Regions from separate parts of the Colwellia sp. MB02u-10 genome, predicted to be linked through region 2. Evidence: predicted binding sites of a transcription regulator. Region 2 holds the regulator's gene; each other region holds the start of a gene.
The links. Region 2 encodes LexA, which represses DNA repair genes until DNA is damaged. Its sites were predicted from a motif close to TACTGTATNNNNATACAGTA; they were not measured.

Region 1 (2,284 bases), on a different contig from region 2:
TGACCAAAATCAATCAGTACGCTATGAGGCAAACCATCAATATATAGGCTTGGATGCTTACCTAGCGTTTCATCAGAAAATTGCAGCGTAAAATGAGGGCTCAGCACTATACTTTCTTTTTGCTCGGCCACTTTTTGCTGCAACCACGGCAATTTAGCTTGTATAAGCTGCTCAACATAAGTTGTTTTAACAAACCTTGGCGCTCTAACAATCACTTTTGCGTTACTGACTTGTAACGCAATAGTCTTTCGGCGCGAACTACGTATCAGCTGATATTCCAAAACGCTACCCTAAGACATCAACTTATATCAAGTTAAGTGGGTGTCTTTATTAGTCAACTTGCGATAAACAATACTGTCATATTATAGTCATATGATGGCCATATGATAACTCAGTAAACTTTAGCTCAAAAGAGTAAAGTTATTCATATGTTACTTTCACGCCTACCGGTATTGAAACCGTTGCTAAGCGGCGTCAGATTTAGCTTTACTACTCGCTTTAACGCCAGCTGCTTTAGGCTTTTTTACTGGCTCAGTTGTGGGTTTAACGCTATCAGCTTCAACAGTATCATTAGCTAACTCTGCTGTGTCTTTCGTCTTTTTTGGACTGCTGCCAGTGGATTTTTTACTGACGACTTTAGCTTTTTTTGCCTGTAACGCGACAAGTACGTCTTCACGGTTTTGCGCTAAATAAACACTCAGTTCTTCACGGATACTTTCTGAAAGCTCGACCGGTGCTTGTTCAAAAATTTCAGATAAACCATCTGCAATATCAAGCATTTTGTCGTATTCATCTGCGGCTCTTTTATCCATGAATGTTTCTACCTCTACAGCTTTTCTTATGACGACATATCGACTTTCAACTGCCATTATTATCCCTTAATTAACTATTATTTAACTATTTACCAAACTCGACTCGTTGCTATGATGCAGTAAAATCATGGATATACCAGCACTATAGTAGCAACAACTGTATATATTAACAGCATCATACCCTGATTACTGTAAATTACCAAAGGCTATTATTAACTCGCACTATTTTCATCGTGCCTATCGTACGATATATGACCTTACTATGCGTTAATATTTATCACAAGGTCAACAGGTGTAAAGCCTGATATCGAAAATCAAGGTGAATGTTAAGTGATGACACTTAAGTGGTGGCATTAGGAGCTATGCTTTAGAAATGGTAGTTTGGTGACTAACCAGGTACTCAAATTTGCCACTGAGTACCTGGTTAGTCACCTGGGTATGTTTAGGGGAGCAGTCTTATTTTAATTCTTTAACTCTAAAAGTGCGGCCTTTTAACTTACCATGGGTTAATTTATTTAACGCTTTTCTGATCACCATTTTATCTACAGCGACATAGGCCCAATTTGCGCCTAGTTGGATTTTTCCCACTTGCTCAAAGGTTATGCCATTTTCACCAGTCAATGCACCGACGATATCGCCTGGTCGCACTTTTTGCTTTTTACCGCCGTCGATTTGTATTGTCGTCATTTTTGGCGTAAATATACTGCGCTCTAAAGCATCACTACTGGGCAATTCTTCGCCTTCAATGCTGCGCTCTAAGTAATCTTCTAACAAACCAATTTTATAGCTGTCTTTTTTATTAAATAAAGAAAAGGCATAACCCGTACTGCCTGCACGACCAGTGCGGCCAATACGGTGAATGTGAACTTCACTGTCGTGGGCAATATGATAATTAAATACCGCATCAAGCGCTTCAATATCTAAGCCACGAGCAGCAACGTCAGTCGCCACCAGTATTGAGGCACTTTTGTTCGAAAAACGTACTAAGGTTTGATCTCGGTCTCTTTGCTCTAAATCGCCATGTAGGGCGACAACACCAAAACCATAGGCCGCTAATTTATTAGCCACACTCTGGGTTTCTACTTTGGTATTACAAAATATGACGCTCGACTCAGGCTGATGAGTTAACAGCAGTAAACGAATCGCCATTAGGCGATCTTCATCACTGTCTACCTGATAAAAATGCTGTGAAATAGTGCTACTTTCGTGGCTTGATTCTACTTTGATCACAGCTGGTGTTTGCAAATAGCTATTGGCTATTTTTTGAATCTGTTGTGCAAAGGTAGCGCTGAACAATAAGGTTTGTCTTTGCTGAGGAATTTTCGCCACAATGTTATCTAAAGCCGCTTGAAAGCCCATATCAAGCATACGGTCGGCTTCATCTAACACTAAGGTGTCAACATGCTCTAATGACAAGGTGCCACGGCCTAAATGATCTTCGATTCGCCCTGGCGTGCCAACAATAATATGTG
Region 2 (2,284 bases):
ATAGCTAAATTGATGTTAACTTAAGGTACTCAGTTTAGCGAGCATACTGAAAAGCAAAGCCGGCAATGAAAGCGCTAATACCCAGACTAAGCGAGGTTTGCAAAGGCTATAAACTTGTTAAAAGCTTAGTTAATTGAGGCGCTTATTGCATCACTGGGTATTTAAGCCGTTGTTTAAAATGACTGACTGTGCTTTGAGGTCTTAAAGCCTTAATGAGTTAAGACGTTGAAGGAGATTGAAGCATTATAGCTTTGAGCGCTCATAAGCTGGAATGTTAATAAAATTTTCATCACCTTTGGCAACCGCTTCCTTTAAGCTCGCTTTTCTATTTTGGCGAGACTCAATACTTTCACCAAATACCTGAAAGTGAGATCGCGCGATAACATCGACAGCCTCTGCATGAGATATAACGCCTAACGCTTTACCCGCATGGATAAAGCCTTCAACTCTGAATTTTTGCTTATCATCTTTTTTATGATTTTTTGCGAGGCTAAAAACTTTTAGCAACTGTGCTTGGCAACAACCTAAATATTCGTGTTTATTCATTATCTTCCATTCACCTTCTAAGGTTGATTTACCTGCTGTTTTAGCAAGGTTAATAGTTATATTTATGGGTATTTTTAATGACCTTAATCAGTAGTGCTTTTTGATTCATTAACATTCAAATTGACCATGATGCATACCTGACTGATTTAATCGTGAAAGCCGCTTTACAACAACATGGACTGAGCACTTAATTTTTTGGAAACACCACCATTGCAACTAAAACCCAAACCAGCAAAGCCGGATTATTATTTTCTTGCGTTTATTTACAGCCTGTATACAATAACAGTAATACTGTGTAAAAATACAGGCTCGCTCTTAAGTAGCTTAAGGAATAACTATGCGCCCTTTAACCCCCAGACAACAGCAGATTTTTGATCTGATCCGAGAAAAAATTTCTGATACGGGTATGCCGCCAACGCGTGCCGAAATTGCTGCTTTTTTTGGTTTTAAGTCGGCCAATGCAGCAGAAGAACATCTAAAAGCGCTAGCGAAGAAAGGCTATATTGAAATGCTGCCTGGCACATCGCGTGGTATTCGTCTTACACAAGAGTTTATCGCTGAAGATGGTTTGCCACTTATTGGTCGTGTGGCGGCCGGTGAGCCTATTTTGGCGCAAGAACATGTTGAACAACATTACAAAGTTGATGGCAATTTATTTCATCCTCCAGCTGATTATTTATTGCGAGTTAATGGCGAGAGCATGAAAGATATCGGCATTATGGATGGCGACTTGTTGGCTGTTCATCAAACAACCGATGTGCAAAACGGTCAAGTGATTGTTGCTCGTGTGGAAGACGATGTTACCGTGAAGCGTTTTAAACGTGAGGGCAATGTGGTTTATTTACATGCTGAAAATGAAGATTTTGCACCGATTAAGGTCGATTTAAAGTCTCAGCAATTTAATATCGAAGGCCTAGCCGTTGGTGTTATTCGCGCGGCTGATTGGATGTAGTTCACCTTGCACTTACTTCATAAATGCTAATACTTAGCTAGACTAGATTTTCCTACACTAGACTTTCCTACATTATATCTCGCAGATTTAACGGTAACTTGGTTTAAGCCAAGGGGTTAAAATCTGCGTATTTCTTATGCTTGATAACCATTTCTGTGCCTAATATGTAGCTCAATTTTTTTGGTTAGAACAATCCTCCTATTCGGCAATAAATACCGCTAATAGCTTGCTTTTTATACAGCAAATTTCTGTGTTGATTATTTATTATTCAGCATGAAAAGTATGCCTTGAACAAAATATAAACATTGCAGCCATCCTTTTAAAAATCTACTTGTCGTCCAGTTTAGGGCATTTACTCTATTGTATTTATTGGTTTTTATTTATCATACTTTTGAAATTAAAAATTGACCCCTATCAAGTTTTAAGTAATTCTAGTCTGGAAAACGTACAAAAAAACAATAGGGCGTAATTGATAGCTGTTGATTAATGCGTCACTTAAATAATAATAAATGTATGCGCTAAATAGCCGGTTTTCATAATGAAAATATGTTGTTTGGCCTAAATTAAAGGTGAAGGAGATGTCGTGTGAAAAGACGTAACCTAGGTTTGCTGTTGCTAGGGGGCTTGTTGTCTAGTTCAGCGTGGGCAGATATGTCGCTGAACTTAACTAAAGGTGTTACTGAGGTGAGCAGAGACGTATATGATTTACATATGCTGGTGCTCTATATCTGTACTGGTATCGGTATTGTGGTCTTTGGTGCTATGTTTTGGTCTATGGTGTTTCAC
Region 3 (2,284 bases), on a different contig from region 2:
TCGCTATGATTTAAGTAATGTTCAAGCAGGGAATAATGAGAGTGATTATTAAGCAATGGTAAACCTTAAAGTTATTGAGAGCTGGTCACGGGTCTTTAATTTATTATAACAAGTTAGGCAAAGTTAAAAAACGTCGAATTTGTATCTGTTTACTAAAGTGTATCGATAAAAATCCTAGCTTTTAACATCGACTGACATGGCGGTGAATATGCTGTGCAGTCATATACTTAGATGAAAACATGTCATTAGAGTAATGCTGGAGTAACTAACAAGATAGCGAAGATTGGCAGTTTTCTGATCATACCCCACTTTTTATATTAAAAAAAAGCCACTTTACAGTGGCTTTTTAATTAAAAGTAAAACTCGCTAATAATTATTTAACAACTTCTTCAGTGGCTTTAGCTGTTTTAGCTGCTTTAGCTGGTTTATCTGTTTCAGCCGCTTCAGGTGGTTTATTTTTTGATAGTAGCGCTTCACGTAAACGTGTATCAATTTCTTTTGCTATTTTAGGATTATCTTTCAAGTATTTAGCTGCGTTTGCTTTACCTTGACCAATTTTGTCGCCTTTATAGCTATACCAAGCGCCGGCTTTTTCAACCATTTCATTTTTAACGCCAAGGTCAACTAACTCACCTAAACTATTAATACCTTCACCATATAGAATTTGAAACTCAGCTTGCTTAAAAGGTGGTGCTATTTTATTTTTAACCACTTTAACACGTGTTTCATTACCAATAATTTCGTCACCATTTTTAACGGCGCCAATACGGCGTATATCTAAACGTATAGAAGCATAAAATTTTAAGGCGTTACCACCTGTTGTGGTTTCTGGAGAGCCAAACATTACACCAATTTTCATTCGAATTTGGTTGATAAAAATAATCATGGTATTTGATTTTTTCAAATTACCGGTTAATTTACGCATGGCTTGCGATAACATACGAGCTTGTAAGCCCATGTGTGAATCACCCATATCGCCTTCAATCTCAGCTTTGGGTGTTAACGCAGCCACCGAGTCGACAACAATAACGTCAATAGCACCTGAGCGAGTTAACATGTCACAAATTTCAAGCGCTTGCTCACCCGTATCCGGTTGAGAAACCAACAATTCGTTAATATCTACGCCCAATTTTGCCGCATAGACAGGATCAAGTGCATGCTCAGCATCAACAAATGCACAAATTTTACCATTACGTTGTGCTTCAGCAATAACTTCAAGTGTCAGCGTTGTTTTACCACTTGACTCTGGACCATAAATCTCAACAACACGACCTAGAGGTAAGCCACCAGCACCTAAAGCAATATCTAACCCTAATGAACCGGTAGAGATTGTTTCAACGTCCATGGTGTTATTGTCACCTAACTTCATGATAGAACCTTTACCAAATTGACGTTCGATTTGGCTTAAGGCAGCTGATAATGCTTTTTCTTTGTTATCGTCCATTTATTACTCCACGAGGGGTTAGGTGCTTAATTCGTTTTGATGAAGCAAAGTATACTGTATAGTCGTACAGTATCAAGGTTTTTATTATATTATTTTATTTACATATAAAAACAAAACAACTTATAGATTTTACTAATTGAAAAATAAGAAGTTTATTGGAGTTAGTAACTTTATGAAATTTTAAATTAAAAAGTTACTAATATAGTTATCAGTAGTTACATAGTGGCTTTATATGATTAACTTACTGATGATTTTTCTCAAAAATAGAAAGATTTGATCGCCTGCCTTATGACATAATCTATGTCCTTAATACCTTCATCAATTTTAGTTACGGCAGTTCAATGACAACAATAACAAAAGACCTTTCCTCTCACACCCCTATGATGCGTCAGTACCTGACTATTAAAGCGGAATTTCCTAATATTTTAATTTTTTATCGTATGGGGGATTTTTATGAACTTTTTTTTGATGATGCTAAAAAGGCATCTGATTTGCTTGATATCTCATTAACTGCACGTGGAAAAACTGGCGGTAATGCTATTCCAATGGCTGGCGTGCCTTATCATGCGGTGGAAGGTTATTTAGCTAAGTTAGTCAAATTAGGTGAGTCAGTCGCTATTTGTGAACAAATTGGCGATCCCGCTACTAGCAAAGGTCCAGTAGAGCGAAAGGTTGTACGTGTGGTTACACCTGGCACAGTGAGTGATGAAGCGCTGCTTAGTGACCGACAAGACAATTTGATTGTTGCTGTTCATCAAACACTGCAAGGTTTTGGCCTCGCTTATTTAGATATGACCAGTGGCCGTTTTGTGCTGGTTGAGCCTAAAACTGAAGAGCAAG

Region 1: the regulator LexA is predicted to act here: its motif matches at 968-987, upstream of H4J59_RS14225 (YebG family protein).
Region 3: the regulator LexA is predicted to act here: its motif matches at 1,497-1,516, upstream of recA (recombinase RecA).

What each region holds. Positions count from the first base shown of each region.
Region 1 covers NZ_JACGVK010000132.1:181,646-183,929, forward strand. Annotated here, with positions in the region: gene H4J59_RS14220 (M48 family metallopeptidase) at 1-281, opposite strand, end outside; gene H4J59_RS14225 (YebG family protein) at 465-869, opposite strand; gene dbpA (ATP-dependent RNA helicase DbpA) at 1,269-2,284, opposite strand, start outside.
Region 2 covers NZ_JACGVK010000140.1:65,957-68,240, forward strand. Annotated here, with positions in the region: gene H4J59_RS18505 (hypothetical protein) at 244-546, opposite strand; gene lexA (transcriptional repressor LexA) at 884-1,498, shown strand; gene coxB (cytochrome c oxidase subunit II) at 2,084-2,284, shown strand, end outside.
Region 3 covers NZ_JACGVK010000111.1:100,820-103,103, reverse strand. Annotated here, with positions in the region: gene H4J59_RS07805 (XdhC family protein) at 1-56, opposite strand, end outside; gene recA (recombinase RecA) at 374-1,444, opposite strand; gene mutS (DNA mismatch repair protein MutS) at 1,786-2,284, shown strand, end outside.